DNA from 4 places in the Glutamicibacter sp. NPDC087344 genome. Region 1 is predicted to be linked to each of the others. Evidence: riboswitches for the same ligand, from Rfam matches in the RefSeq annotation. Region 1 holds a riboswitch; each other region holds the start of a gene.

Region 1 (7,464 bases):
GACTCTGTAATTCCTATCAGCAGCGTTTTGAAACCACGGTATTGTTTTGTTCGAAGAAGCAGTTCTGGACGCATAATCTCTGGCAGCTTCCAATGCGTTACGGCTATGGAGCAGAACCTGGACCTTGCCTCGTACCTGATGACCGACCGTTAAACCTCTGCCACGGACGAACCGCACCGCCAGTCACCCAACACCATGCAAACGCTGTCATGCACGGTTCTCGGTTGGACATCCTCGAATTCCATGGGCAACTACAGACTATGTTCAACCGGTGAGTGTACGACCCTAGCCATTTTGGGTCGGTCAACCGATCGACAGTGACATTAACATCCGTCACAAATTCGAAAGCCGCCAGAAATAGGGCCGGCACCTACAGAGGCCCAAGAAATCACTGGCCACGGCAGGTGCCGGTCGCTCACCGCAGGGAACTACCCCTCGGAGGACATATTGCTGAAGCGCGAATAATGGCCTTGGAACGCCACGGTGATGGTTTTGGTGGGACCGGCACGGTGCTTAGCGATGATCACGTCAGCTTCGCCCGGACGATTTTCTTTGTCGTACACATCATCGCGGTGCAACAGGATCACCATATCCGCGTCCTGCTCGATCGAGCCAGATTCACGAAGGTCGGAGACCATTGGCTTCTTGTCCTGGCGCTGTTCGGAGCCACGGTTCAGCTGCGACAAGGCGATCAGCGGAACATCGAGCTCCTTGGCCAACAGCTTGAGGTTACGCGAGAACTCGGAAACTTCCTGCTGGCGGGATTCCACACGCTTGCCCGAGCTCATCAGCTGCAGGTAGTCCAAGATGATCATCCGCAACTCGTTACGCTGCTTCAGGCGGCGGCACTTGGCGCGAATTTCCATCATCGACATGTTCGGCGAATCATCGATGAACAGCGGGGCTTCATTCAGCCGGCCCATGGTTGTGGCAATTTTGGTCCACTGCGCATCTTCAACCGAGCCCTTGCGCAGGTCCTGCAACTGGATGGAGGCTTCGGCGGACAACAGGCGCATGGCAATTTCGTTGCGGCCCATTTCCAAGGAGAAAAAGACGGTAGCCATATTGTTTTTGATGGCCGCCGAACGGGCGAAGTCCAGCGCGAAGGTCGACTTACCTACCGCGGGTCGGGCCGCGATGATGATCATCTGGCCGCCCTTCAGGCCCTGGGTCAGCTCATCGAATTCGTAGAAGCCGGTGGGAACACCGGTGATGCCATCGCCCGCGTTGGCGGCGTTCTCGATTTCATCAACGGTGCCTTCGATAATTTCGGACAGGCGGACGTAGTCTTCGCTGCTGCGGGTTTCAGCAACCTTGTAGACCTCGGCCTGCGCCTCATTTACGATGGCGTCAACCTCGCCGTCGGGAGAATAACCCATCTGGACAATGCGCGTCCCAGCGTCAACAAGCCGTCGCAGCACAGCGCGTTCGCGCACGATCTCGGCATAGTACCCAGCGTTTGCAGCGGTCGGCACCTGCTGGATGAGGTTGTGCAGGTAGGCTGCGCCGCCAACGCGCGAGATCTCGCTGCGTTTGGTCAACAGGTCGGCCACCGTCACGGCATCTGCGGGTTCACCACGACCATAAAGGTCGATCACTGCTTCATAGATTGCCTCGTGGGCCGGGCGATAGAAGTCGGTGCCGCGAAGTACCTCGACGACATCGGCGATCGCGTCCTTGGAGAGCATCATGCCGCCAAGAACAGACATTTCCGCTTCGATGTCCTGCGGCGGCTTGCGCCCCGCATCTGATTCGCGCTCTTCGTAGATCGGCTCTGCACTCATTACAGACACTTCCATCCCCTATGTACCCGCTGGGAAACCATTCATGCCACCACGGCAACTGCCTATCATGTCAGCACCAACCGACAGTTAGACCCAATGCTCTTGTGGATAGTCGTTCCCAGTGCCAACACTAGGTGGGTTATTAACAGAGGTAAACCCTGATATCCACAGATTATGTGGATAATCCACCCTCACCTGTGGATTCGCCTGTTCACTACATGGGGACAACCCTGTGGATTACCCCACTTAATAATCAACAAGTAGTCTTTGACTAGTGCGTTTACCTTTGCACAGTTGTGGATAGCAAGTTAATTTTTTCCACTCCCCGCGGGCCTAAAACTGGTTATCAACAGTCAAATTCCCGTATTCATGGTACTTTTTGGGAGTTATCAACCCTCATCAACAGGCTATCCACAAGACTGTGGACAAAATTGTGGATAGACCTTGTGTCATCATTACGCTACAAACCGGCCGCGGTGAAGACCCGAGCCCTCACAGGACTGATTCCCGAACGGCAATTAAAACGCTGCGGCACGAAGGGGGTCCCTTCGTGCCGCAGCGTTGAGTTGGTTCAGTTATACGAGTTCGGGCACTGGCAATGAGTGAAATCGTGAATCGTGGAAAATCTGCGGAGAGTGTTTTGCGACGTCATGACCATGGACTTCGAGGAAAACGACCCAGTGGTCTCCGGCTTCGACTTCGTTGTAGATTGAGGTTTCCAGCCACAGGGTGGATTCTTCGATAAAGAGCGCGCCCTCTTCGGTGTCGCGAGTTGCCACACCGGCAAAACGGTCGCCGTGCTTGGAGGCGATCTGGACGCAGACACCGTCATTGCGTTCACTGAGCACCGAAACACCAATGCGCCCCGCCTGGCGAAGCTTCGGCCAGGTGTTGGAAGTCTTCTGCACCGCAAACATCACCAGTGCTGGTTCGAGCGAAACTCCAACGGTGAATGAGGAAGCAATGATGCCGGTTTTTTCGCCGTCAATCACCGCGCAGAGAGCGGCAATACCTGATGGGTGCTGAGCGAAAACCTTGCGCAAGGTCAGTGGGTCAAGATCCTGGTTTAATGACATGGCTCGATTCCTTCGGGTCGTGCCCACCGAACGCTGGCCCGGGAATCGTGCGGAATTTCTCCTACACAAAACCGATGCCGGCGCACTCGATGTGCGGTATTTGTGCCACGCAGTCTTGCGCGGGACCGAATCCTCACCTGGAGCACCCCACTACCGTTGAGAGGGTTGCCGGCCAGCAAGCCAGGGCTTATAGCTGACGCTCTTGATTCTGGTTAGAACAATATTGGTGATTACGCCGAACGGTCAAATATTTCGCTTCTTAAATCTCAATACTCAAGGATTCATTCGACTTGCCAGGGAGCCATGGTGTCACAATCGTTCAATTATTCGTTAGCCCTTTGAATTAGCTGATGTTCGTGTTGGGGTTTCAGCCCTGTTTCCATTTGCCGATAGCCGGCCGCCCGATCCGGCCGACCACCACGCACCGACTGGAAACTGACTGGACCGGCATTTACAACCGCTTGGTCCAGGACAAGGGTGGCTCGGCGCGCAAACCAAGCGCCCTTGTCCTGGACCAGCCGACCAGCCAAAGACTCGGCCCGCCCGGTCGCGGTGTGTTATCAGGCGGGCCGCAGCCCTCTCAGACGCGTCTTGCGCGTCAGAGCGTATGAAAGCTTTCGGCGAGCGCGTAGACCGGGGTTTCCAGCCCCTCATAGCGGGCCTTGAGCTGGATTCCCAAGTACTTGGAGTAGTGGCGGGACTGGTGCAGGTTGCCGCCGTGGAACCACAGATTCTTGACCCGGGTCGGTTTCCACATGTTGCGCAGCTCCCCTTCCCACGGCCCGGGGTCCTTGGTGGTTCCCGAGCCCAGTCCCCAGCATTTGCCTACCTCGTCGGCGACTTCCTGGGAGATGAGTTTGGCCGCCCAACCGTTCATGGACCCGTAGCCGGTCGCGTAAACCACCGCGTCGGCAGCCAGTTCGGTGCCGTCGGCCAACACCACGGAATGCTCGGTGAGGTGCGAGACCTCGCCCTTGGCCAGCGCGATGGACCCGTCGGCTACCAGTTCCGAGGCTCCAATGTTGATGTAGTATCCCGAACCGCGGCGCAGGTATTTCAGGAACAAGCCCGAATCATCGTCGCCGAAGTCCAGGTCGAATCCCGCGTCGGTGAGCGACTGGTAGAACTGTTCGTCGTCCTTCCGGATCTGGGCGAAGGCTGGTTTGTGGAACTCGGGCAGTACTTTGTAGGGGATCGAGGCAAAGATCAGGTCGGCGGTGTTGTGGTCGATCCCGTTGGCCAGCGCCTCCTCCGAGTACAGCGGGCCCAGCACGGTTTTCATCAGTGATTCAGAACGGACAATGTGGGTGCTGGAACGCTGGACCATCACCGGTTTGGCGCCGTTGTGCACCAGATCGGCGCAGATGTCGTGGGCTGAATTGTTTGCCCCGATCACCACCACATTCTTGCCGCGATAGGCTTCGCCTCCTGGGTGGGTCGAGGAGTGGTTCTGCTCCCCGGCGAAGATCTCCTGACCCGGGTAGCTGGGGAGATTGGGGATTCCGGACATCCCGGTCGCCATCACCAGGTGGGTGGGGCGCAGGGTCATCGGTTCGCCCTCGCGGGTCACCTCAACGATCCAGCCTTCTGATTCCGGGTCTTTGCGTGCGCTGACCGCCTCGGTCAGGGACCAATAATCCAGTTCCATGAGTTTGGTGTAGCACTCAAGCCAGTCGCCCATCTTGTCTTTCGGGGTGAATACCGGCCAGTGGTCCGGGAACTCGATGTACGGCATATGGTCGTACCAGACCGGGTCATGCAGGGCCAGGGAATGGTACCGCGAACGCCATTGGTCTCCGGGCTTGGGATGTTTGTCTATGATCAGCGCCGGCACCCCCAGACGCTTCAGGCGCGCGCCGAGGCCAATGCCGCCCTGCCCGCCGCCGATGATCAGCACATAGGGCTGTTCGGTGATGCCCAAGGACTCTTGGGTCTGCTTGCGCCGGTCCAACCAGTTTTCCGAGACCATGGCAGAACCGTGATCGGCTCCCAGCGCACGGCGTGGTCCCGATGGCTCCGGGAAGTCACGCAGATTCTGAGCGGTCGAGAGCATGGTCCAGCCCAACCCGTCACGCAGCCGGAACAGGCCCTTGCCCTGTACCGCGTCATTTTCGAAGGTGTACCAGGCTTCGATAACACCATCTGCGTCCGCGGCGCTGGTGACCTGCAGATTGCGTGGCCACGCACCCGAATCGATACCGAGCAGCAGCGACTGGATGCCGTCACGACCTTCGGCGGTGTGCAAATTCCAGGTCAATGCGGTCAGGTCGCGCCAGTAGCACTCTTCGCCGAACAGCTGCGCCGCGGCGGCGGCATCCCTTGCAGCCAGGGCCTGTTGCAGCGTGGCCAGCCATGATTGAGCCTGGACTTCCGGGGAGTTCTCAGCCATCGTCATCACTTCATTTCTTTCTGGAACTTGGGGAGGTGCAGCTGATGCGGCACCGCGTTGAATCCAGAGTATGACGTGGGTCACAATATAAAAGAGTTGCAAAAGGTTGCAACAATTTTGAGATCCCAACCCCGCTTCAGAACCGAAGCTCGGTATTCAGCGCCGGCAGCGGGTCTCGGACGGCCAGATATGCGGCATGTCCCGCCGAAGCGCCTCGCCGAGAACTACATTTGGCAATCGACACCGCTCGTCTTGCTCAAGCCCCGGGGCACCTTGAGGGCTCTCCTTGAGCCGCTCCTGCCAGGTAGTCTGCCGAATCCACAAACAACTCCGAACAGAACCAAAACGACACCCACCAGCTGTTGAGCACCAAAAGTCTCCGCAGCCAGCAGGGTGCCGGTAAGTACTCCCGTGACCGGATTAAGCAGACCAATGAGCCCTACGGTTGCCGCTGACAGGTGTTTCAGTCCCTGAAACCACACAAAAAACGCAATCGCGGTGGCCACCACGCAGACATAAACCGAAGCCCAGAATCCAGAGTGATCCAACGCGGAAGGAGGACCTTCGAACACGGTTGCCACAGGTATCAGCATCAGCCCGCCGGCCGTCAACTGCCACGCGGTGAGATCCAAGGGCCGCTGATGCACCGCCCATTTTTTCGTCAGCAACGCGCCGATGCTGGACAAAAGCATGGCGAGCAACGAGCAAGCGATACCCAGAAAATTGACGGCCGAACCGTGGTCAAACACCATCAATCCCACTCCCAGGAATCCAACAAGTGCACCAGCAAGGGGCAGAACCGCAGGTTTTTCTTTCACGATTGGCCACGCAAGAATCATCAGCGTCGCGGCAGACATGGCCATCACCGTGGAAGCTACGCTGGCGGGCAGCAGTTGAGCCGCAGCATAGACCAACACAAAGAACGCGCCCACGTTTACGGCCCCGAGTATCACCGACTTCCACCACCAACCACCGGTTGGCAAACGGCGAGACACCGCCAGGAGCATAAGCCCCGCCGGCAAGGCCCTGTAGACAGATCCCCACAACACATTGTCCTGCGGAAGGAATTCTCGGGTCACAAAATAGTTGGATCCCCAGGCAATTGGAGCGATTGCGGTCAGCAGTATCCACACAACAACGGGGACCCGCCGCAGGGCAGGGAACGATTTAGCTTCCATGGAAGCTAAATATAGCTTCCTAGGAAGCTATAATTCAAGTATGGAATTCACGGACCGCATCAGCCGCGTGCAGCAACAGTGGAATGTACAACGTCCAGACCTGGATGTCGCACCTCAAGGGATCATCGGCCGTCTGCATCGGCTGGCAAATTATCTGACGAGCGAATTGGTCAGCGTTTACGAGAAACACGGTCTGTCCGAAGGAGAATTTGATGTGCTTGCAACCCTTCGACGCAGCGGAGAACCATTCGCCATGGCACCGAGCGAGCTCGCAGCGCACACCGTCGTAACCACAGGAGCCATGACCAAACGCTTGGATCGCCTGGTTGCCTCTGGACTTGTGTCACGCGAACCAGTCGAGGTAGATCAACGCCGGCGTCGTGTCTCACTGACGGAGACGGGGCTGCAAACCATAGACGCAGCCTTTACCGAACACATGGCCAATGAGAAACGCCTCATCGCCCACCTGTCGCAGAGTGATCAGGAGCTGCTTCAAAAGCTTTTGCATAACTGGTTAACTCAATACGAAAATCCCGGGCGAGAGTAGCGAAACACCGTGAGAAGTAGCGGCCTTCTGCCCATCGCACCACACCGGATGCAGCCCAAGGCCAGATACTGTTCACCAGAGCCCCGCCGAAACTGAGCAAGTCATCTTGCAGACGATCAAAAACTGATCCCAGATTTCCACGCGGCGTGAGAGGGAAAAGCGCATGGTTTCACGTTGGTCCAGTCCGACTTTTTCAACTCACGAATAATAGTGATGAGCCCCGTCCAAGGTCCAGGAAACGAGATCCCAAGAATCAGCTTTTGGGGTCCTTGCTTGCACAACGCAGCGAATAGGCGCTAGCCCTTTGCCTGCTCGAAGCCGGTAGGACGATCTGAAACCAGAAGCTCAGCTTGCTCGTTCAGGATGAACCACACTGCAAGTTCACGAAGGGCGATCCAAACATCAAAGGTTTCTCCCCCTTGGAAACGGTGGGTTGTTGGTTGCCGCGGACAAGTGTGGCTCGCTGTTCGGAAAGATGAACTGCTCACAA
Region 2 (7,464 bases), on a different contig from region 1:
TGGGTGACTGGGACACCGACGAGCTTAAGAGCTTCAGGGATCAATTGCACCGGCTGAACCACAGCATGGACGAGATCCTCTAATTCACGTGTTTAACGCCGCAAGCCTTGGCTCCGGGTACAGGTAGTATCCCTCAAACCAAGGCTTGCACTGGCACAGTGCCGAAGTATCAATCCATGAGTGCGAGGAAGTCATCCGCGCTCAAGGCACCGGACTGCATCGGGGCAGTTTCCTCACCCAGCACGTCATTAAACAACTGGGTCTTTTTGGCCTGAAGCGCCAGTACCTTGGACTCGATCGTATCCTTGGCCACCAACCGGTACACGTACACCGGTTTGGTCTGCCCGATACGGTGCGCACGGTCAATGGCCTGGGCCTCGGCCGCAGGATTCCACCACGGATCAAGCAGGATGCAGTAGTCGGCCGTGGTCAGGTTGATCCCGAATCCGCCGGACTTCAGCGAGATGAAGAAGACCGGGAAGTCGCCTGCGGTGAACCCATCAATCATGTCTTTTCGTTTGGGTCCGCTGGTTGCACCGTCCAAGTAACCGTGCTCAATACCCAGTTCTTCGGCAATATCCTTGGCTTTACTCAGGAAGCTGGTGAACTGGCTGAAGACCAGAATCTTGTGTCCTTCGGCCACCGCGTCTTCCATGAGCTCACGCAGCATCTCCAGCTTGGCGCTCGGAGCGTTTCCTTCATCCACGAGGGAAGGATCCAATGCCAGCTGACGCAGCAGGGTCAGCGACTGGAGGATCTTGAAGCGGTTGGAATCCACGTCATCATCCACCAGACCCAAAATTTCCTGCCGGACCCGCTGGAAACGACGGTCATAAGCCTTGCGGTGCGCCGGGTCCAGCTCAACTTCCAACACCTGCTCGGTTTTGGCTGGAAGCTCCGGGACCACCTGTTCCTTGGTACGGCGCAGCAAAAATGGACGCAGGCGTTTTTTCAGGCGCTCCAGGCGTTCGGTATCCCCGTCAGAGATCTGCTTCTGATAGTTGTCTTTGAACGCCTTCTGTCCGCCAAGCAGTCCGGGCGCGGCCAAAGAGACCAGCGTCCACAACTCCATCAGGTTGTTTTCCATGGGTGTGCCGGTCACCACCAGCTTGCACGGGACCGACAGCTGGCGAGCCTGTTTGTAGCCCTTGGAGGTGTGGTTTTTCAGCTGCTGAGCCTCATCAAGGATCATGACCGTGAATCCGGCTTGCTCAAACTCTTCAAAAGACAAACGGAAGATGGTGTAGCTGGTGACCACCAGCTGCGCATCCTCGATCTGATCCAGAACGTTCTGGCCAGATTTTTTGGCCGTCGAGGTAATAGATTGAACCCGCATTTCAGGCGCGAAACGGTGAGCCTCATTCACCCAGTTACCCACCACGGAGGTTGGGGCGAGCACCAAAAACTTTTGATCCGGATTTTCGATTCGCGCCTGTTCCAGGGCAGCCAACAACTGCACGGTTTTACCCAAACCCATATCATCGGCAAGCACGCCGCCTAGGGAATGGGTGCGCAGGAAGTTGAGCCAGGAAAGTCCCTGCTCCTGGTACGGGCGCAGCTCGGCTTTAAACGACGAGGGAAGTTCGACCTTCTCCAGCTGTTCCCCGTTGGTCAGTCCTGCCACGGCTTCAAGCCACTGGTTTTCCTGGGCTTCGATAATTCCCAGATTCACCAGTTCCTGCCACCAGTCGATACTCAACTTGTGGATGCGGATGCTGTTGCCCGACACAGAGCCAAGTTCGCCGGCTTCATGAACCAGCTGGCGCAACTGGTGGAATTCCGGCCCGTCAATGGGAATCACGGTCATGTCTTCAAGAACCAAGTACTCGTCTCCCAGCGTGAGTGCCGAGAGAAGGTCAGCGAACGGGACCTTCAGCCCATTGATGGAGACCTCCACCGAGAGGTCAAACCAGTCGCCGGTGCTCTCCCCCGCCTCGATGCTCACCGTGGCTGGTTCTGAATTCAGGGTGTAGTTCGGTACCTCGTCATTTCCCAGCACGTGAATGTCTGGGTGCTCTTCCAGCAGCGGGAGCAGGTACATGATGAATTCGATGGCTTGGGACTTGGTGAGGTTTTGTTCTGGAAAGACCCCGCTCTTGGTCGGCCGGCCCAAAGGCTCATCCCCACCGAGCTTGTCCTGCACTGAAGTGATAATTTCGTGCTCGACCGACTTCTGGCGTGGAGCTTTAGAACCGTAGTACCAGGCGAACCGAAGGTTCATTCCGGACTCGGTGTCAATCATCTGCAACTGGAGTACCGGCCGCGGGACCTCAGGCACCTTGTAGCTATTATCGGCGCTCCGCACCGGCGCGACCTGGCGCAAAGAATCGAGGTACTCCGTTTCGAAGTCTTCAATGTCAGAGGTTGGAACCAGCATGGCTCCCATGCTGAGAAAGTCCCGAATTTCGTGTGCCACGGCGTCCTCGAGTGGAGCCATTGACAGGTCTTTAGCTTTTTCCAGTGGTTTGTCGGAGTACACCACCAGGGAGGGAGGGCTGCCCAAAGCAATCACGTGATCGGCCTCGCCGTGTGGCCCGCGGAAAACACTTTCAATCGTCAACCCGCTCTCGCCACGTCGCAGGTCGAGGAAGGCCGAGCCCTTGAGCTCGGACAAGGAAACCACGTTTCGGTTGTTGGAGTTTCCGTTGACAACCTGAACTCCTGATTCAAGGATCACCTCAAAGGCTTCACGCAGATCCTTGCCCGGCAGCCTATTCAGGCTGACCCACTCGGACGTGTCCCAGACGTGCCCGTACTGGTCGTGCTGTGCGCGTTCGCTGAGCATCACCAGTTCATTGACCGCGCGGCGCTGCGCCTTGGGGAACCGGTCATCAAACATCAGCCCACGCCATGACACCCCGGTTTGCACCCAGGGGCTGCGCGCCCCCTTGCGTGCCGGACGCGCGTTGAGGTGAAGGGTGGGCCGGCCGTAGCTGGTGCCGGCAGTCACCTTCAGGATCAGGCCGAGCGGTTGCTCTTCAATGTCTTCCTCGACGTCATTGTCCCTGGGTCCGGAGGGCAATATTCGTTTGAGTGTGCGGGCCCACTGGGGGGCGGGTTGAGCTTTCCAGGTGTTTTCCGGCTTCACCTCGCTAGAGACGGTAAAACCTCCACCGCTGATTTGTGTTGCCGCCACCAGCATTGCGGCGACGTGCTCACAGGAGTACTCCTCCGGGTGCTCTTCGCAACGGCTGCTGAAGCTGATGTTGGTTCCCTCGATAGACAGCTGCACTATCACCAAAGAGCCTGCGACCCAGCCGGAGATAAAAGAGAGTCCCGGAGTATTGCGTCGTTCGTTGATGGCAACCTGCCCCGCGTTGGCAAGCCGCCAACCTTCGGTAAATTCCGAATCGGTGACCAGGGTCTGTGCGGCAACGGGGGTCAGCTGATATTCCATACACACAACTTCACGGGTAGAGGTCCGCTCCATAACATCGCGGAAATTCACATCCATTCTATCGAGGGAACCGACAGTTCGCCGTGTGACGAATCGTGAAGTTGGCTATTTACCCAGCATGCCGAGAACCGGTAGAAAAGTAACTACTGAATCACGAGTTCCAATCGAATAAGCCCTGGCTGATTGGACGGCAACCCTCTTCGCGTCATTGTGCGGGGTGCTCCAGGTGATGATTCGACGGACCTGAAAGACAGGTTCGTAAGCGATGGCGCCCCTTGCGCCAGAAAGGGGATTTATTCCTCATGTCTAACGCAGCTTCCACTCTTTCCATAGCCGAAGATCGTTCCGCACGCCTGCAGCAGGCCGGTACCGGTTGGGGTGAACGAATCTCAGCAACCGCAGATAATGCCAAACTGACATTCACGGTGCAGGGTGAAGGTTTTGGTTCGGTGGCCAGCAACATCGTTGCCGGGAAGCACACCTTTACCGTGGATGAGCCAGCGGCTTTGGGTGGAGACGACGTTGCCGCCAGCCCTGTTGAATACGCGCTGGGCGCCTTGATCTCATGCCAAGTGGTTGTCTACCGCCTCTACGCCGAGCAGCTGAACATCCAGGTTGACGACGTGAAGATTGTAGCCGAGGGCCACCTTGATGTGCGCGGCCTCTTTGGCATCGATAAAACCGTGCGTCCGGGCTTCACCTCGGTTGATCTCGACGTGCAGATCACCGGCCCGGAGACGGCCGAGCGTTATGACGAACTGCGCCAGGCTGTTGACGCCCACTGCCCGGTCTTGGACTTGTTCGCCAACCCGGTTCCGGTCACCACCGCTGTCACTCTGACCCCGGCGAACTAAAGCTTTCAGCTTCTGCCTCACACCAGGCATCAATGCAATAAAAACCCGGGTGGGCTCTCTTCCCCATGATGAGAGCCCGCCCGGGCGCATTTCCGTGCTCACCGCCCCAACGGCGAGACACGAAACCTTTGGTTAGCGCTTCTCTTCGATGGTGATGCTCCACCCGTCGAAGTTCGCTGCAGTCACGTCAAGGAAATAGGTGCCTGCCGACTTGTGCAGCGCGGTTTCTTCTTCCACCGGCCCGTCAAGCATGACTTCTGGGAGTCCGCCGTCCTTCATCAGGTCGGTTCCCTCGGTCAAGAGGTAGATGGCTCCAATGGCCATGTCTTCGCCACCGGTGAAGCTGTAGGTCATCCGCGCCTCGGCACCGGTCAGTTCAAACACCTTGCTGGACTTGTCGGTTTTGCCGTCAAGGACAATCACTTCCTGCCACGAGGTTTCAGCCTTTTCTTCCTTGGCTGCTGGCTCCTCTTTGGCTTCGGCCGGCGCTGCCTTGCTTTCGGTTTCGCTACCGGTAGCTGGCAACTCAATGGCCGAGGACGACGACGCACCGTCAAAGCCTGCAGTACTCGCGTTGACCATACCGCCGATTCCGCCAATTACCACCAGCACAATGCTGATGATCCAGGCCACCACCTTGTGTTTGGCATAGCCTTCCAGCGGGCGGCGGAACTTGTCCGTCATGCCGCCACTGAGGATGATAATCAGGTCGATCAGGGCCCACAGGCCCAGACCGCCGAAGGTGAACAGTTTCAGCAGGCCGGTACCCACCTTGCCCAGGTAAAAGCGGTCAACGCCGAGGGCGCCCAAGAACAGGGACAGCAACCAGGTTGTCAAGAACGACTTGGGTGGCAGGTACGGAGCAGGGTGCTGAGCCATAGGCGCAGGCTGCATATTGTTGTAGCTCATGATGATTCCTTTGATTTGTGATGATCAATGACGGTATGCGCGCCACTGGGTGTTATTGCTTGACCCAGGTACCGCAGCGCACCGATTCGAAGTCTTGGCCCTTTGAGACAGTCACCGTGGGACGGCCGCCGCCGGGGATGCCGTTGTTGATGATGTCGTCCCCATTGGTCCCGGACTTGAGCACGGCCCAATAGCAGTTGCTGCCTACCGCTTCCTTGGCCCGGTAGGTCCCGGCCTTGATGTCGGTGCCCACCGTCCAGATGCCGTCGCTGACGGAGTTCGCTTCCTGCTCAGCTTCAACGGTGCCAACGGCCTTTTCACGGGCCAGCACCGCAGCTTCGGCTCCGTCAAGCTCTTCGTCGCGTTCATCCAGCGTGGCGGAACGGGAATCAAGGTCTTTGCCCTGTTGCTCCAGCTCGGCCTCTCGGTCCGCAAGACCTGATTTCAGCTCGGTGAGCTCCGCACTGAGCTCGTCACGTTCGGCGAATACTGCCGTGGTGGTGTCCGAGAGCGCCAGATATTCTTCGGATTCCTTGGGATCCGGGATATTCATCCCCCAGAAGACCCCGCCTCCCAAGGCTCCAATGACTAGGACCGAACCCAAGACAAGTCCCCAACGCTTTTTCTTGGTTTTCGGTTCTGCTGGCAGTTCTTCTGGCACCGGGTTCAGTGGCTTGAGCGTACTCATCAGTTTTTCGCCCCTTCAATCAGGATGTTGATTCCGCTGTCCGGGTGGTAAGACCAGCTGGCCTGCAATCCGTCCCAGGTATCTCTTTGGGTTCCGTCCAATGCGCGAGTCCGGCTCATCTTCTGCTGAGTAACCTCGGGGACTCCGAGCTCGTCTAGCATGCACAGGTAGGAAAAGTAGTTGCTGGTTCCAGAGTCAAAGGAGTCCTCGCCCTTGGTGTCCAGCTCAATCGCGGCGCCTCCGTCCATGACGGTGTAGCCTTCGGCATCCATGCTGCAGTTTTCCACGGCCTGGTCAATGACCTTCTGGCTCATGGCCGAGCTGCTCACTCCCCCGCCAGAGGCCGTGACCCCGATCAGCAAGCCTAGAACGGTGCCGGCTGCAAGACCTGCCGAAGCTGGAATGATCCACGACTTCTTGGGACGCTTGCTCAGCATTTCCGGCGGGACGTAAGGTCCCTGCAACTGCGGTTCCACTAGGGCCTCCTGGTGCGAGTGAGTGATGATGTGGACGAAAACGTACCTGCCAGGAGTCGAAATCCGAGGGGGGGTGTTTTCGTCGCGAAACCAGCATGCAACACGACTTCGACATTTTGATACTAACTTGCTGATAATGGGGGTTATCAGCTCATGCGGTTGTCATCTGAAGGCGTTTTATTAGGATTGAGTCATACCGTTCGCGCGTTCCAAAGGAGGCTGTCATGCAGGCACAGGATTTGCTGTCGCTGTCAGACATTGCGCGTCTCGCCCAGGTACAGCGACCGGTAGTCACCATGTGGCGTTCACGCAGTCGCGGGACCGAGACGCCCTTTCCCGAGCCGGCGCATACCACCGGCTCGCAAGACCTCTTCAGGTCAGAAGAGATTGTTTCCTGGTTGCAAGCTACCGGACGCGGCAACAACCCGGAGTTTGATGCAGACGCGGCGGCGTTCTCCAACATTGCACGAGATAACTTCCACCCGGTCACCGCGCTGCTGGTACTCCAGCAGCTCTGGGGCCGGCCATTCCAGGGCCTCAGCGCTGAAGACCTGCTCGATGCGGCCGATGAAATTGACCCGGATGATGAGTTCCTCTATTCGGAACTTGAAGCGACCACCGACCAGTTGGAGTTCCTAGCGGCTTACGTTGATAAGCTCATCGATGCCTCTTATGGGGCACTGCCAGCATTCGAATCACTCGTGACCGACCGATTCCGTGCCAACGAAATCTCGATAAGCCGCACCGCTATCTCTACCGAAGCCCGCCAGCTCGTCGCTCGCTGCGCACTTGAACTAGCGGGCAATGAATTGCTTTTCCATGAAGCCACTCATGGCGGCAGCGACCTGATCCATGAACTCTCACGGTCGCTAAATGAATCTACCGCGGCAATCATCCAGCAACCAGTTGTTTCCGAAATCTCAAGCCCAGCAGATCGGATGACCCTGCGCCGGCTCAAGATGCTTGCCACCGCGAACGATTCATTGAGCATCAGCAAGCCGTTCGGCGGAAACCAGCCGGTCGTGCACCTGGCGCAGTTCCCTTCTCCAGAAGTTTCCTCTACGGATCCCGAAGAGATATTACAAGGAATTGACGACCTTGTTTTGGAGCTTGGTCCAACTCAGGGAGCAGTCATCATTG
Region 3 (7,464 bases), on a different contig from region 1:
CCAAACCCTGGACCAGCGGGATGTCTTGCACCGTCACTGCCTGGAGAATCAGCTGCCCGAGTCCGGCGCGGGCAAAAACTGTTTCGGTGATCACCGAACCAGCCAACAGGGTGCCAATGGTGATACCGGCGATCGACAGCGCCGCTGGTGCCGCGTTCTTCAAGGTGTGGCGGTAGAAGATCCAGGATTCACTGGCTCCCTTGGCCCGCAGCACATCCACAAATGGTTGGGTGTTCACTTCTTGCACACTCTTGATGAGCACCTGTGCAATGGGTGCGCTCAGGTGGACTGCCAAAACGAAGATCGGCACCGCGAGCGACAGGAAGGAATCATCCGGGAACAGCGACATCACCCCCAGCTGCACGGCCAACAACTGCAGCAGGACCAAACCCAGCCAGAAGACGGGAATTGAGACCATGAGCGGCGGCAGGTTCAGCAGGAGGTTGCGCAGCTTGGCGCTGCGGGCCAGGCTGGCTGCAGCGGTGAGCGCCACGGCGAAAACCACCGCAACCACGAATGCCGAGCCGGCCAGGATCAACGTTGAACCGACGATTTCGCCAATACGGGCGGATACCTCAGAGCCGCTGGATAGCGAGTATCCCAGATCCCCGCGCAGCAAACCGAACAGCTGGGTGAAGTACTGGGACAAAACCGGCTGGTCATATCCGTAGTACGCCTTCATCTGCGCGATGGTCGCCGGGTCAGCTGCCGAATCCGAGTTCAAGAAGATGGTCACCGGATCGTTGGGAAGCGACTGTACCGCGATGAACACAACGGTGTAGGCCAGCCAGATCACCAGCAGGGCCTGGCCAACACGCTTGGCTATGTATCCGCCCATGGCAATAACTCCTAGTTTTCGCTCTTCCAGGCGCCCTGGAAGATTGGTGCGGTGCCGGAGGTGAATTCAACGTGCGCCGAGTCGCTGGCACCGTACACCTGGACTTCGTCCCAGAGCACCAGGGTCAGCGCCTTGTCCAGGACCAGTGCACGCTGTTCTTCCTCGATCAGTTTCAGGTGTTCTTCTTCGCTGGTGGCCGCCTGCTCCTTGGCGAAGAGCTCGTTCAGCTCTTCGTCGGAGTTCAGTGTCTGGGTGTTGTTGGCCGGCGCGTAGACCGGGCCGAGGCCGCCAAGGGCGAACTGCCGGGTACCGAAGAACTCAATCTGGTCGTCAACCAGCGCATTCACCAGGAAGGTATTGTCGGCAGCGCGGTTGACCAGCTTCACGCCGAGGTCGCGCCACTGCTGCTCGATCAATTCGAATGCCGGCTTGATGACAACGGAGTTGTTCGAGCTGGCAACGGTGATTTCCAGCTTCTCTCCGTCTTTTTCGCGCACGCCGTCCGCCCCTACGGTCCAGCCCGCTTCGTCGAGCAGCTGCTTGGATTTCTCCGGGTTGTAGGCAAGATCTGCGGACAAATCAACAAATCCCGGCGCCTTGTGGTTCAAGATCGATCCGGCAATGACGTAGCTGTCCGAAAGCACGGTGTCCTTGATGGCCTGACGGTCGATTCCGACCTGGAGTGCTTGGCGAACCTTCGGGTCGGCAAGCTTGCCGGAGCCGATACGCACCGCTGCCTGGTTGGTTGTCAGGTCAACACCCTGAGCGGCGAATACCTGGCCGCCGTTGGCGGTGAGCACCTGCTCATCAACCGGCTGCAGGCCGCGGACCAGGTCGACCTGGCCTGACTGGGCGGCGCCGGCGCGGCTGGCAACTTCTGGCAGGTACTTGACCACGAGGGAATCAAGGTAGGCATCCCCCTGATTCGCTGCGGTTTCCGGGGCCCAGGCGTAGTCGTCACGGCTGGTGAAAACAACTTCTTCGTCCGGCTTTTCCGACTCGAAAACAAACGGTCCGGATCCGACGATCTTTGCAATCGCCGACTGTCCGGCGTTGTCCAGCTTCAACGTTGCCGGGGAAACCAGGCCGGCGGTGACCGAGGAGGTGGCACGCAGGAAGTTGGCGTCCGGACGCTTGAGCGTCACCTTGACCTGGTTATCGCCTACAACTTCAGCCGACTTGTATGCGCTGAAGTCCACGTTTGGTGCGATCTGAGCGGATTCGATGCCCAGACCCAGTGCATCAAGGTTAAGCTTGACCGCCTGCGCATCCAGTGCGGTGCCGTCAGAGAAGGTCACTCCGTCACGAATGGTGAAGGTGAACTCGGTCTGCTCGGTGTTTGCCTCAAAATCGTCGGCAATCCAGCCCACGAGCTTGCCGGACTCAACGTCATAGTAGGTCAGGCGGTCCAGGACCGAATTCAGCACGTTGGCCTTCTCGTAGAAACGAGCGGCCTGGGTCTGCCAGTTATTGATCGGGGTAACTTCGGCAAAGGTGAAGGTGCCGCCCTCTACCGGTTCACCGGCCGCCGCCGGCGAACCTTCTGCTGGGGTAGCAGAATCTGCATTGCCACCGCAGGCGGTCAGGGTTAGTCCCAATACGGCGGCCAGGGCCGCTGCTTTCAAGCTCAGGTGCGAAATACGCATCTTCGTGTGTTCCTCTCGGTATGTGACCCGAGGATTACGCATGAATACTCAACGATCCTTTGTTGAGGATCTGCGGGAAGGCATAGCTCCGCCCGCGAAGGACCGTTGTGGAATCTAGCAATCTCCATCGGTCCTGGCCTTAGCACCGCTCCCTGCTTCGGGTGGTTGCTGCGACGTCTGCGAGCCAGGTCTCTCAGTCGCTCTGGATGGTGTGGTGTTCGGCTAACCTGCCGAACAATTCAAGTGTGCAACCCATTGCGGGTGCCAGCCAAGCGTTACGTAAAGTCCGCGTCATGAAGTCATATTCCAAGCGATAACACGCCGTCATCACGTCACACTAGGTGTCACAGTTCGTCACAAGTCGTTTTGTGTCGCACTGAAGATTTTTCCCTTGCGCTAGTGGCTATCGATAGTCCTTAATGACCCGACTTTAAAGAAGACAGTCTCCAACACCAGTTCACAGAGAGTGGGTGCTGCGTCACAAACGCAAAAGTGAAGTTGAGTCCGCAAGCCACGGAAACCGGCAATTCGCTCTCGAAGACTATGCTCAGGTGACCCTGGACCAAGGGCGCATCGACTACCCCCGAATGCTCCTGCAAGTTATGGATCAGAAAATCGCTCGGTCAGCTTTCGGACATCAACCGCCCTACGGACCGCCCCGCGGTCCACGGCGTCCAGAGCTCGGGGAATCAGATTAGCCGTTGGCCTCCACCGAATGGGAGGCATTCGAGTATCCACGGATTCCCATAGGTGCCTGACCAAAAGAGGGACGACCTGATTCGTATGATTAACTAATCCCTACTACTTCCAATTTATCTTCGTCCCGAAAGTGCAGCTGTGTCCCACGAGCCTCTAAGTTTGCGTGAACGCAATCGTCAGCGCACTCGCACTGACATCCTCGTGGCAATGTCGCTGCTGCTCGGTCAGAAGTCCTTTGACAGCATCACCATTGAAGAGGTCGCTAAACACGCGGGGGTATCCCGTGGAACCGTTTATACGTATTTCCCTGATGGGCATGAGCAGCTGGTTCGTGAAGCCTACACTCGAATTGGCAACCTGCTAGATGCCGATGGTTCGGCACGCCGCGACCAGCAAGTTGGTGCCACGGCACGAATCATCGCTTTAGCTACTGCGCTGGTGGACATTGCGTCAACCCCGGAAGGTCGCTTTTACGCGCGCATCGGCACGGCCACGTTCGGCCCGCTCAGTGGCGTGACCGGTCAGGCCTCATCGCACTTCAAACAGATGCTGCTTGAAGATCTTCGTCAGGCACGCAACGACGGAACTCTGCCGGCCGACGCACCCGTTGAAGAAATCGCAGTTTTGGTCTCCGGGGCGCTGCGTGAAATTGCCTCCGTGACCGCGGAGCACCCAGAGCAGGCCGATGGTCTGCTGCGGGCCTTGCGACGCACCTGCAATGCACTGTTAACTGAAGCGAATTAACACTGTCGAAGAGCCAGGGCTACTCCGCGCCCAAGTCCGTCGCCATGCGCACGACCAGCGGAACGATTTCAGCGATCAAGAACTGGGCGGTCGCAGTTTCGGGGCGCGTCGCGGCCCATCCCAGGTAAGTGAAACCCCGCGCGAGCAAAAAGAGATCAAGCAATTGCTCTTCGTGTTGGCTCAGGTCCCGCTCGGTTCGGTACCCGCGTAACAAGGCTTCTCGGTAATCCGGGTACAACTCGTTCTCCACAAAGAAAAACAGCACGGTGGACAGGTCGAAGAGATACCATCCATCACCAAAATCATCGAAATCGATCACAACAAATTCATCGCCGGAAACCAAAACGTTTTCAGGGGTGAAGTCTGCGTGGATCACGCCGTAGACCGATGGCTCGGTCCCAAAAGCCTTGAACTGATCCCGCATGATTTCCCGTGCCCGCTGCAGCTGCCCTGTCGCGCCGGCATCTAGACCCGGCGCGCTGAGCGCGTCTCCCCACAGAGCGTCCGGACCAATAATCGCCTCGCAATCCCAAGGGACTCGGGGAAACTTTCCGGCCCCACCAAGACGTTCGGCAACATTATGCATGCGCGCCGCCAGCGCCCCCATGGTTTCAAAGTGCTCCGGCAACAACGGGCTCGCCTCTTCGGCTCCCTCGGTTTGGCCAAGCTGCCGGGAGTTTTCCAACCACCGCTGGGCATCAACAATCACTTCAGTTTCACCATCGCTGACGGTCACTGCACGGTGACCGTTTGCCGCTTCCACCAGGTGCACGACGGGGAAGCCCTCCCGAGACAGGAGATCGATGAAGTCAGACTCGGCCTTAACTTCTTCATGCGTTCGATAGCCCGGTCGGTGCAATCGCAGGGCAATGGAACCATCGGGAGTCTCCGCGCGAAACACGGTGTTTTCCCGCATTTTGACGAACTGAAGGTCAACGGTTTCCGGATCGTAGCCAAACTCCACGAGAGCAAGACGAGCAAGAACTACCGAATTTTCCCTAGTCAATAACACTTTAGACTCCTTTTTATTAGAATTCCTGAACACATTGTTCAAAAATTACTCACCGTGTACGATATTAGCTAAAGAGATCAGGATCACACAAGGACAAATAATGCAGCATTCAACTCAAAACGCCACCCCGGATCTTATTGCTCGTCGCAAAGCCGTGCTTGGAACCCACTCCCCCATGTTTTACAACGATCCGTTGGAACTGGTCAGTGGCAAAGGTGTGTGGCTACGCGCGGTCAATGGCCGACGTTTTCTCGACGCCTACAACAACGTGCCCCATGTTGGCCACGCCCACCCGGCTATCGCCAACGCGGTTTCGCAGCAGATGCGCAAGCTCTCCCTGAACACCCGCTACGTCAATAATCGCGTGGTCGACTACGCCGAAGCGCTGCTCGCAACGCTGCATCCAGACCTGGATCGAGTCTCCTTTGGCAACAGCGGTTCCGAAGCCAATGAGCTCGCCATCCGCCTCGCCAGATTCCGCAGCGGGAACACCGGACTGATTTTCAGCGACTACAGCTATCACGGCACCACACTCACGCTCGCGCAGGCCACTACAGGGCTGGCCACCAGCGAACCCATGGGTGAAAACGTGCGCACCATCCGCATCCCCGACGCGACCGGCCTCACGGAGCAGGAAGCCCAGCAACTGCTCGCCGAGGCACTCTCCGAGGTTGATACCGCGATCGCCTCCCTGCAAGAAGCGGGATTCGGTGTCGCCGCAACACTTTTTGATCCGTTGTTCTCCACCGAGGGACTGGTCAAGGTGCCACCGGGATACGTTGAGGGTCTGATCCAGCGTGTCCGGCAGGCCGGCGGACTCTACATTGCCGACGAGGTCCAATCCGGTTTCGGACGCGTCGGCAGATTCATGTGGGGGCACGAACTCTTCAACGTCACCCCGGACATTGTCACCATGGGCAAACCCATGGGCAACGGGCATCCCATCGGTGCCACCATCATGGGTCACGATCTTCTTGAAGACTTCGGCGCAGCCAACATGTTCTTTAATACCTTTGCCGGCAACCCGGTCTCCTCCGCGGCCGGGCATGCGGTCCTTGACGTCATGGCAGATGAAGGCCTGCGCGAACGCGCCACCGCCACCGGGGCCTTCCTCAAGAGTGAACTCACTCGCGAGCTGGCGGGAATCAGCCGCTTTGATGAGATACGCGGCGATGGCTTGTTCGCCGGCATGCGCTTCACCGACCCAGACACCGGGGAGGCGGACCCAACCACCGCCAAGCAGGTGGTGGAGGAAATGTACCACCAGGGTGTGCTCATCAGCCGTGTTGGGCGAAACGATGAAGTGCTCAAGATCCGCCCACCGCTGGCCTTCGAAGAACAGCATGCAGAAATCCTGATCAAAAAGCTGACAAAAATCATTCGGTCACTCTGAATGACCCCGCTGTTGCGCTTGAGTGCCTGCGCATTGTCATTGCGTGCACACCTCACGGTGAAGCCTTAAAACTTGGGTATGTGATGTGCTTCACTCTTTAGTAATTGAAGTCCTTGTGACCTTATAGCAAAGGAAGTCCCATGTCATCGTCTTCCAATGGACTGGCCAAAAACAAACTTGGCGTCGGTTCAATCGTCTTTTTGGTGCTCGCCGCGGTGGCACCCATGACCGTGCTGGTTGTTGTTCTCCCGCTGGCTATCGCCCTGGGCAACGGCGGCGGTATCCCCGTTGCCATCCTGCTGGTGGCGCTGGCGCTCCTGTTCTTCTCTGTAGGTTATGCACAAATCACCAAGGAACTGACCAACGCCGGCGGCTTCTACGCCATCGCAGTCAAGGGCCTTGGCAAAATCGCCGGCCTGATCACCGGCTTGATTGCCACCATTGGATACAACGCCTTCGTGGCTGGGGCTTTGGGAACCATCGGCTTTTTTGCCGGCATGGTCGCGGTGCCGGAATTGACCGGCGGAGCGGTCACCCTGGACTGGTTCTGGACCGGACTGGTGTTGTTTGTGGTGGTGTTCTTCCTGGCCCGCTCGGGTATTCACGTCAGTGCAGTGGTTCTCGGAGTCGCGCTGGTACTCGAAATCATCATGGTGTTCTCCTTTGGCATCGCGGTACTGGTTCGCACCGGCTTTGACGCAGCGATCTTCACGCCCGGAGTGATTACCGGAGGTTCATTGTGGATTGGCTTGCTGCTGGCGGCCACCGCGTTCATCGGGTTTGAAGCGACCTCCCTGTTCGGGGAGGAAGCCAAGAACCCGCAGCGCACCATCCCGCGGGCCACCTACACGGCCATTGTTGTTATCGGCCTCATGCACGCCTTCGCCGCCTGGGCGATCGTCAGCGCGGTGGGTGTGCAGCAGGCACAAGACAACGCCCTAGAGCACCTGGACGCCGGTGACATGTCGCTCGTTCTGATCAGCGATTACCTGGGCCCAGCTGGCCTGGTGATTGCCTTGATCCTCGTGGTGGTCAGCCTCTTCGCCGCCCAGTTGGCGTTCCACAATTCGGCCGGCCGTTACCTGTTCTCCCTGGGGCGTGCCCACGTCTTGCCTCACTGGCTGGCCAAAAC
Region 4 (7,464 bases), on a different contig from region 1:
CGGCTTTCAGCCCCTTGGCAATAAAGGAACTGATCCGGGGTTCGTCTTCAATGATCAAAATGAGGCTCATACGCGAGGGGCTCCTTGGGCTAGGGGAATATCGATGTAAAAAGTTGAACCGCTGCCGGGGACGGAATCCACCCACACGGTACCGCCATGAGATGAGGCAATGGCTGAGACAATGTTCAGTCCCAACCCTGAACCCTTGGCGCGGTCGCTGTTTTGGCCCCGCCCGAAGCGCTCGAAAATCCGTTCCAGATCGTCCTGGACGATTCCCGCCCCGGCATCATGGACCCACAGGCGCAGCATCGGTTCCCGGTCCGACCCTTCCAGCACGGCCGAACCCAAATCGATGCGTGAACCCTCTTCGGAGAACTTCACCGCGTTGGCCGCCAGCTGCAGCATCCCCTGGGTGATCCGGGCGGGGTCCAGGATGGCGGTGACCTCCTCGCGGTTGCCGATACGCCAATCGCGGTGCCCCAGGGCCCGCGCCTTGTCCAGGATCTCGTCGAGCAGTGCACCCACGTCGGTTGGTTTGCTGTTCAGGAAGTCGGAGCGGTTGGCCCCGGCCAGGGTCATCAGGTCGTTAATGAGCAGTGACATGCGTTTGAGTTCATCCAGCGCGATGTCCTTGGTCTGCGAGACGTCCTCGGGATCCTTGACATCCATCAGTTCCAGATGCCCGCGGATGATGGTGACCGGGGTGCGCAGTTCGTGGCCCACGTCGTCAAGCAGCTGGCGCTGGGAATTCAGCGCTTCCTCCAGCCGGTCAAGCATTTCATTGATGGTTACCGTCAGCTCGGCGAACTCGTCGTGCCCGGTGACCTCGATGCGCGAGGACTGGTCGGATTCGGAGATTTGGCGGGCGGTATCGCGCAGCCTGCGGATGGGCTCGAGCATACGTCCGACAATCAGGTAGGCGGCGCCTCCGGCCAGCAGCATGACCGCCAACCCAACACCGAAAAACACCATGAATTGGGTGTTGATGCGCCCGACCTCGGCCGAGTAGTCGTAGGCCAACACAAAACGGGCTGGTTTGGGATCCGAGGACAGCTGGATGGGGACCGCGATGGCGCGGTAGTCGCTGAGTTTGGTGTCGACGTTTTCAATGAGCACATGCTGGTCCGTGGCGCTGGTTTTAGCCCAGTCGAGGAACTCGGGGTCGTTCTCAAGGCGCATCTGCACCGTTGCGGGTGCGGTCCACTGCAGCTGATCCGCGCTGAGCCCCACCATTCCCTGATACCGTGCGGGCAGGGTGCGCTGCATAGCGGTATACAGCAGATCCTCGGCATGCATAAACCCGTCACCGGTCTGCGGGTCGATCCCCGTTTCTGCCAGCATGCGGAATTCCTCCACGGTGCGGGTTAACGAATCATCCAGCCTGGCGTTGAGCTCCTGGCGCTCGTACACATAGATCGCCGCCCCAGAGGTGGCCAGGGCGAAGCCGACCAAAAGGATCATGGAGCCCAGCACCCGGGCGCGAATGGAAACCCGGCGCCGGGGTTGGCCCTTAGTCGTCATCGTCGTCGCCATCATCATCCCAGTCGTCGTCATCATCGTCATCGTCGACGGTGACCGGCGGCCGTGGGGGAAGAGGTTTCACCGGCCCCTGGGTAGGTTTAGGCGAGATGGTTTTGCTGGGGGTCGGTGTGGGGGTTTTCGATGCTTTAGCTGAGCTGGATGCGGAGGGGCTTTCAGACGGCGAAGCGCTCTCCGAGGCGCTGGCAGAATCTGTGGGGGTGCTGCTTTCACTCGGTGAAGTCGTGGCCTGGGCGGGGTCGCTGCTGGGGTCGGGGAAACCGGTATCACCCCCGGGCAACTCGGATTGATGGACCACAATGCCCGGTCCCAGATCGCGTTGTGATGGCCCGGAGACCAACTGAGCCAGCGCTGCGATGCCTACCCCAAGGACGGATAGGGCCGCAACGATGCCGACAATCCGTAGTACTGCACGTTTACCCATACATTCATTCTCGTCTTTTTAGATGAGATGAAGATGAGAACTTGGCGTTGCTGATTTTGCAGGCGGCCCCCAAAATACGGTGCTCGCCTTCCGGCGCTCGAAGAAAATATCAGGTCAATGACGGTTCCCAGGGCGGTGCGCGAGGATTGAGCGCACCAGCATGGGGTGCGAAGCGCCAGCTGATCGGCACCAAAAATTTGGCCCGTGTTTACCCTGGGCTGGCTTAACGCAGGTGCTCAAAAATGATATTGGTTTGTGTTGACGAAAACGTCCGGTTGGCCCCCAGATGGGTGGCGACAAATCCACGCAGCTCATCGATGGAACGGGTCGCGACCCGCACCAGCAGGTCGGGGGTTCCGCCGAGCACAAAAACGTCGCGGACCGGGCCCAAAGCCGCCAAGGCCTTGGCGGCCGGCAGCATCCGATCCCTGGCCTGCGGGGCAACGATAATCGAAATCATCGCATTGACAGAAACACCCAGCAGCTTTTCGTTGATGCGGGCCTCGTAACCTTCAATCACCCCTCGGGTGCGCAGTGCCTTCACGCGGCCCAAGCAGGTTGAGGGCGCAAGTCCCACTCGCTGGGCCAAAATATTGTTCGCCAACCTGGCATCTGCGCTCAACTCGCCCAGGATGGCAAGGTCCACCTCGTCAACCTGAACAGAATTCGCCGCACCGGCGCCCATGTCCGTCCATCCTGAACTCTGCACGATTCTTCTCCCTAATCCTTTAGAAAAATTCGAGATTCACCAAACATTACCGATACTGATTCTACGATGGAAGGAGCATGGACGGCTTGAAGGAAGGGACTCACAGCGTGCAGTCGATACACACCCGCGAACACTTGGCACAGCGCGATGCGCAGGACACGCTGCGAGAATTCAAGGAGCGTTTTTCACTTCCAGAGTCGGTGATCTATCTGGATGGGAACTCCTTGGGCGCACTGCCTCGTGGTGCCGCCGAACGCGCCGCCGAGGTGGTGAACGCCGAATGGGGCCAGGGCTTGATCCGGTCGTGGAACGAGGCCGGCTGGTTTGACCTGCCACTGAAACTTGGCGACAAACTGGGGCAGCTGCTGGGAGCCAATCCCCAGGAAACCGCCATTACCGACACCACCAGCCTGAACCTGTTTAAGGCCCTGGCCTCAGCGTTGCGCACACAAAAAGCCGACTCCCCGCACCGTCGGGTCATCATCACCGAACGGGACAACTTCCCCACCGATATCTATATCGCCCAGGGGCTCACCGATCTGGTGAATTCGTTGTCCCAGGAAATCGGCGTGCCCTACGAGGTGAGGCTGATTGACGACGAGGCTTCGCTGCGCGCGGCACTCGATGAGGACACCGCCGTCCTGGCGCTCTCCCACGTGAACTACCGGACCGGTTCCATGTGGGACATGGCTGAGATCACCGCCGCCGCCCATGACGCAGGAGCCCTTGTGGTGTGGGACCTGGCTCACGCGGCCGGTGCCGTCCCGGTGGACCTGAATGGCGCGAACGCAGACTACGCGGTCGGGTGCACCTATAAATACCTCAACGGGGGACCCGGCTCCCCGGCCTTCATCTGGGTTAATGCCCGCCACCATGACCGGTTCTGGCAGCCACTGTCCGGTTGGTGGTCCCACAACGCGCCGTTCGCCATGGAGGAAAGCTACACCCCGGCCAAGGACGTGCGCCGGTTTATGTGCGGCACCCAACCGGTGACATCCCTGGCCATGATCGAGGTGGGCCTGGATATCGCGTTGGAAGCCGACATGGCCGCGGTGCGGGCGACCTCGCTGGAGCTGACCGACCTGTTGATTGAGCTGGTGGAAACCCACTGCGCAGAATTCGGGTTTGAACTGGTCACCCCGCGCGAGCATGCCCAGCGCGGAAGCCACGTGAGTTTCCGCCACAAACACGGTTACGAAATCATGGCCGCCCTGATTGCCCGGGGCGTGATCGGTGACTACCGCGAACCCGAGGTGCTGCGTTTTGGCATCACCCCGCTGTACATCTCGCGCACCGATATCTGGGATGCGGTGCAGATCCTGCGTGAGATTCTGCACACCAACGCCTGGCAACGCGAAGAGTACTCCCTGCGAAACGCCGTGACCTAGGCGCAATCTGCCAAACCCCGGATCTTCAACGGAAATCCGGGGTTTTGGCTCCCGAGTACGCTTAGTGGCGGCGTGTGTGCAGATTCCACGCGCCGCCTAGGCACGTCGTAGGGAGTAGCAGTGGCGCAACAGCCGGTTGGAACCGGGAGGCCAAGCACCGGCCTGAAGAAGTCGCTTTCTCCAGCGCAGATGGCCATGATCGCTTTGGGCAGCGCCATCGGCACCGGGCTCTTTGCCGGGAGCAAGCTTGCCATCGCGATGGCAGGTCCCTCGGTGATCCTCAGCTATGTGCTCGGCGGGGTGATTGCGCTGCTGGTCATGGGAGCGCTTGCCGAAATGACCGTCAAGCAACCGGTGGCTGGCTCATTCGGGGTGTATGCCGAAAAATATCTTGGCCGTTACGCCGGCTACCTGACCAAGTATATGTACTGGTCCGCATTGATTTTCGCGGTTGGCACGGAAGTCAGCGCCATCGGGGAGTACATGCAGTTCTGGTTCCCGCAGGTTCCCGGGCTGCTCTGGGTGCTGCTTTTTTCTGCCGCCCTGCTGGCGGTGAACTTTTCCAGCGTGAGGGTCTTCGGAACCACCGAGTACTGGTTCTCCGCGATCAAGGTGTTCGCGGTCATCGCGTTTATCATCATCGCCGCCTGGTTGGTTTTCCATGATCCGCACGACGGTTTCGGATTCGCCAACTACACCGTTGACTCGGGCTTTTTCGCTCATGGCCTTTCGAGGACCTGGAGCGCGGTGATCGTCGCGATCTTCTCCTACATGGGAATCGAAGCGATCTCCATTGCCGCCGCGGAGGCGCACAACCCTCAGCTCGCGGTACGCAAGGCGTTTAAAGTGTCGTTCCTGCGGTTGTTGCTGTTTTACGTTTTGACCATGGCTCTGATCCTGGCCATTGCCCCCACCAGCGAGCTGGTAGCCGGCGGGTCGCCCTTTGTGACCGTGATGAACCAGGTGGGTATTCCTTTCGCCGCATCGGTGCTGAATTTTGTGCTGATCATCGCCGCGTTATCCGCCATGAACGCCCAGCTGTACGCGGCGACCCGGATGCTGCATTCGCTGGCCGCGGCCGGACACGCACCGAAACTGGCCCAGCGCACCAGCCGCGCCGGCGCCCCGGTGCACGCAGTCTGGATGTCCGGCGGAGGAATCGCCGTGGCGGCCCTCGCCGTTGGCCTGGCGCCCGAAAGCGGGTTCGGGTTGATGATGTCCCTAGCCACCTTCGGCGCGCTGGCCACCTGGCTGATGATCCTGTTAACCCACGTCGAATTCCGCCGCCAGATCAGCGCTGAGCAGGGCACCTTGAACTTCAGGCTGCCGGGCTACCCGGCAGCCTCCGTCCTCGGCGCGGTATTGCTTGGCGGGCTGCTGCTCACTACGCTGTTTGTCCCGGAATTCAAGTTCACTCTGATTTTCGGGGTTCCGTTTGTGCTGGTCATGTCGGCGTTGTATTGGCTGGTTTTCGCCCGCCGGTCCGACGTGGGCCGGAATTAGGCGCGCAGCCGGAAAAATGAGCTTCCCACCAGCTGGTGGGAGCCCGGAATCAAGGCGATCTTCAGTCCGGGATTGAACTGCCCTTGAACCTGGATTCCCGAATCCACCGCGGAGCTCAACTTCAACGGGTCAACCGGTTCAAGAATCCATTCGCGCGGCCCGGCGCCGATATGAAGCAGCCCGGTTCCGCTGTCGAATTGCAGCCAGGCGCTGATCCAGTCGTTGGCGAAGCGGGGCAGCGGATTGATCAGGTTCGAGGTTTCGAGGGAACCTGCATATGTGGTGTTGTGCATGGGAACACACCTTTGCAACTTGTTGTCCTTGCCCGAAACACCTGGTGTGCCACGGGCCGCTTCGTCATCCGAGCCACCCGCCGTACAACTGTGTGGGGTTGGCGCCTGATCGGTCGGAGCCTTGCCAAGAACCCTTGTGGATTCCCAGCGATCAGATCTCGTGAAGCTGTCTTCATGGTATAAAACGATGCCGACAGGATGGAAGAGTTCTGCCCGCAAGGTGTATCGATGCTTCACAAAGATTCGCCGGGCGACACGGCACGTCATCTTCCACGGAGCCCGGAGGGCTAAAATCATAGGTGGCCTGCCGTTGGCAGGCCGAAGAATTTAGCGAGGGGCGAGCGTGGCCAAACTGTATTTCCGCTACGGGGCAATGAACTCGGGCAAGTCGACGAGTTTGCTGCAGGCCGCATTCAACTATGAGGAGCGCGGGCAACGGATCTTGTTGGCCAAACCCGGAGTGGATACCAAGGGGGACAGCTCGATTGTGTCCCGGCTCGGCCTGAGCCGAGCCGTGGACCTGATTGTGGGTCCCATGGATAACCTCCGTGAGCAGTTCGCCACGCTGGCCTCCGGCGATGACCCGCAGGCGCTGGTTCCGCACATTGACGCACCACCGGTGGCCTGCCTGCTGGTGGATGAAGCCCAGTTCTTGAGCCGTGAACAGGCTGATGACCTCTTGCGGATTGCGGTCCTTGATAACGTGCCGGTGCTTGCCTACGGTATCCGCACCGATTTCCGGACCCATGCGTTTCCGGGGTCGGCCCGGTTGATGGAGTTGGCTCACTCGCTGGAGGAGCTGAAAACCATCTGCCGGTGCGGGCGCAAGGCAATGTTTAATACCCGTCGCGTCGGGCAACAGGTGGTGTTTGACGGGAACCAGGTGGCAATCGACGGTGAAGACGTCTGGTACGAATCGTTGTGCGCCGCCTGTTATCTGGAACTATCCGGCGGAAAACTCGGTTAGCCTAAACGCTCAGCGGATTCCGGGAACAGCAGCCCGGCGACGGCCCGCTGCAGACCCCAATCGAACCCGTCGCTTTCCGATGAATTCACGTCCAGCTGGATCAGGTTCTGGCGGTAGGCCACCGAACCCAACACATGATTCAACAGCAACTGCTGGCCGAAGCGCGCCTGGTCTTCGCCCAGCCCGGCCTGCTGCAACAAGGCACGCAACTGCAGCACCGGCTCCAAGGATTCAACCTGCATGGCGCTGGCAACCTCAATCACCTCGGGGCTGTCCTGGATAGGCAGCAGTGCCAGGTACAGTTTGCGCATCAACTGCAGCACCGCCTCGCTGGGCGTGGCGAAGTCATCGGCCCGGACGGATAATGCGGGGGTGTTCAGCAGTTTCGCGGCTACCTGAGCCAGCAGCTCCTGCTTGTTTTTGACGTGCCAATACAGGGCACCCACCTGGACATCAAGTTCCTTGGCCAGGCGACGCATCGACAAATCAGCCAATCCGAACTGTTGCAGGATGTCGACCGCGGTATCCACGACCGTTAACTGAGTCAATGCCATGCCTCAAGTCTAGACGCACGGCATTAACTCAGGGCGCGGCGACTAGGCGTCAACCAGCTGATTTTCCGCGGTGTTACGTGGTGCCGG

Evidence for each region. Region 1 has a riboswitch for S-adenosylmethionine ahead of ACIOWL_RS20500 (flavin reductase family protein). Riboswitches for the same ligand answer to the same signal wherever they lie in the genome.
Region 2: linked by a shared signal. The riboswitch ahead of ACIOWL_RS07820 (OsmC family protein) and the one ahead of ACIOWL_RS20500 (flavin reductase family protein) in region 1 are both predicted to bind S-adenosylmethionine.
Region 3: linked by a shared signal. The riboswitch ahead of ACIOWL_RS11640 (ABC transporter substrate-binding protein) and the one ahead of ACIOWL_RS20500 (flavin reductase family protein) in region 1 are both predicted to bind S-adenosylmethionine.
Region 4: linked by a shared signal. The riboswitch ahead of ACIOWL_RS18270 (hypothetical protein) and the one ahead of ACIOWL_RS20500 (flavin reductase family protein) in region 1 are both predicted to bind S-adenosylmethionine.

Annotation. Positions count from the first base shown of each region.
Region 1 is NZ_JBIUXY010000018.1:37,011-44,474, forward strand. Features, by position in the region: gene dnaB (replicative DNA helicase) at 429-1,784, opposite strand; gene ACIOWL_RS20500 (flavin reductase family protein) at 2,360-2,860, opposite strand; SAM riboswitch class IV at 2,952-3,068, opposite strand; gene ACIOWL_RS20505 (NAD(P)-binding domain-containing protein) at 3,459-5,249, opposite strand; gene ACIOWL_RS20510 (DMT family transporter) at 5,474-6,427, opposite strand; gene ACIOWL_RS20515 (MarR family winged helix-turn-helix transcriptional regulator) at 6,468-6,974, shown strand.
Region 2 is NZ_JBIUXY010000004.1:42,086-49,549, reverse strand. Features, by position in the region: gene ACIOWL_RS07830 (MarR family winged helix-turn-helix transcriptional regulator) at 1-83, shown strand, start outside; gene ACIOWL_RS07825 (SNF2-related protein) at 170-3,397, opposite strand; SAM riboswitch class IV at 3,547-3,668, shown strand; gene ACIOWL_RS07820 (OsmC family protein) at 3,700-4,251, shown strand; gene ACIOWL_RS07815 (TM2 domain-containing protein) at 4,384-5,160, opposite strand; gene ACIOWL_RS07810 (hypothetical protein) at 5,213-5,848, opposite strand; gene ACIOWL_RS07805 (hypothetical protein) at 5,848-6,324, opposite strand; gene ACIOWL_RS07800 (hypothetical protein) at 6,549-7,464, shown strand, end outside.
Region 3 is NZ_JBIUXY010000005.1:341,916-349,379, forward strand. Features, by position in the region: gene ACIOWL_RS11635 (ABC transporter permease) at 1-838, opposite strand, end outside; gene ACIOWL_RS11640 (ABC transporter substrate-binding protein) at 850-2,484, opposite strand; SAM riboswitch class I at 2,606-2,697, opposite strand; gene ACIOWL_RS11645 (TetR/AcrR family transcriptional regulator) at 3,343-3,927, shown strand; gene ACIOWL_RS11650 (phosphotransferase enzyme family protein) at 3,947-4,972, opposite strand; gene ACIOWL_RS11655 (aspartate aminotransferase family protein) at 5,040-6,332, shown strand; gene ACIOWL_RS11660 (APC family permease) at 6,473-7,464, shown strand, end outside.
Region 4 is NZ_JBIUXY010000012.1:51,782-59,245, forward strand. Features, by position in the region: gene ACIOWL_RS18240 (response regulator transcription factor) at 1-70, opposite strand, end outside; gene ACIOWL_RS18245 (sensor histidine kinase) at 67-1,521, opposite strand; gene ACIOWL_RS18250 (hypothetical protein) at 1,511-1,963, opposite strand; gene ACIOWL_RS18255 (Lrp/AsnC family transcriptional regulator) at 2,187-2,672, opposite strand; gene kynU (kynureninase) at 2,750-4,060, shown strand; gene ACIOWL_RS18265 (amino acid permease) at 4,181-5,563, shown strand; gene ACIOWL_RS18270 (hypothetical protein) at 5,560-5,856, opposite strand; SAM riboswitch class IV at 5,876-6,022, opposite strand; gene ACIOWL_RS18275 (thymidine kinase) at 6,200-6,823, shown strand; gene ACIOWL_RS18280 (TetR/AcrR family transcriptional regulator) at 6,820-7,377, opposite strand; gene ACIOWL_RS18285 (gamma-glutamyl-gamma-aminobutyrate hydrolase family protein) at 7,420-7,464, opposite strand, start outside.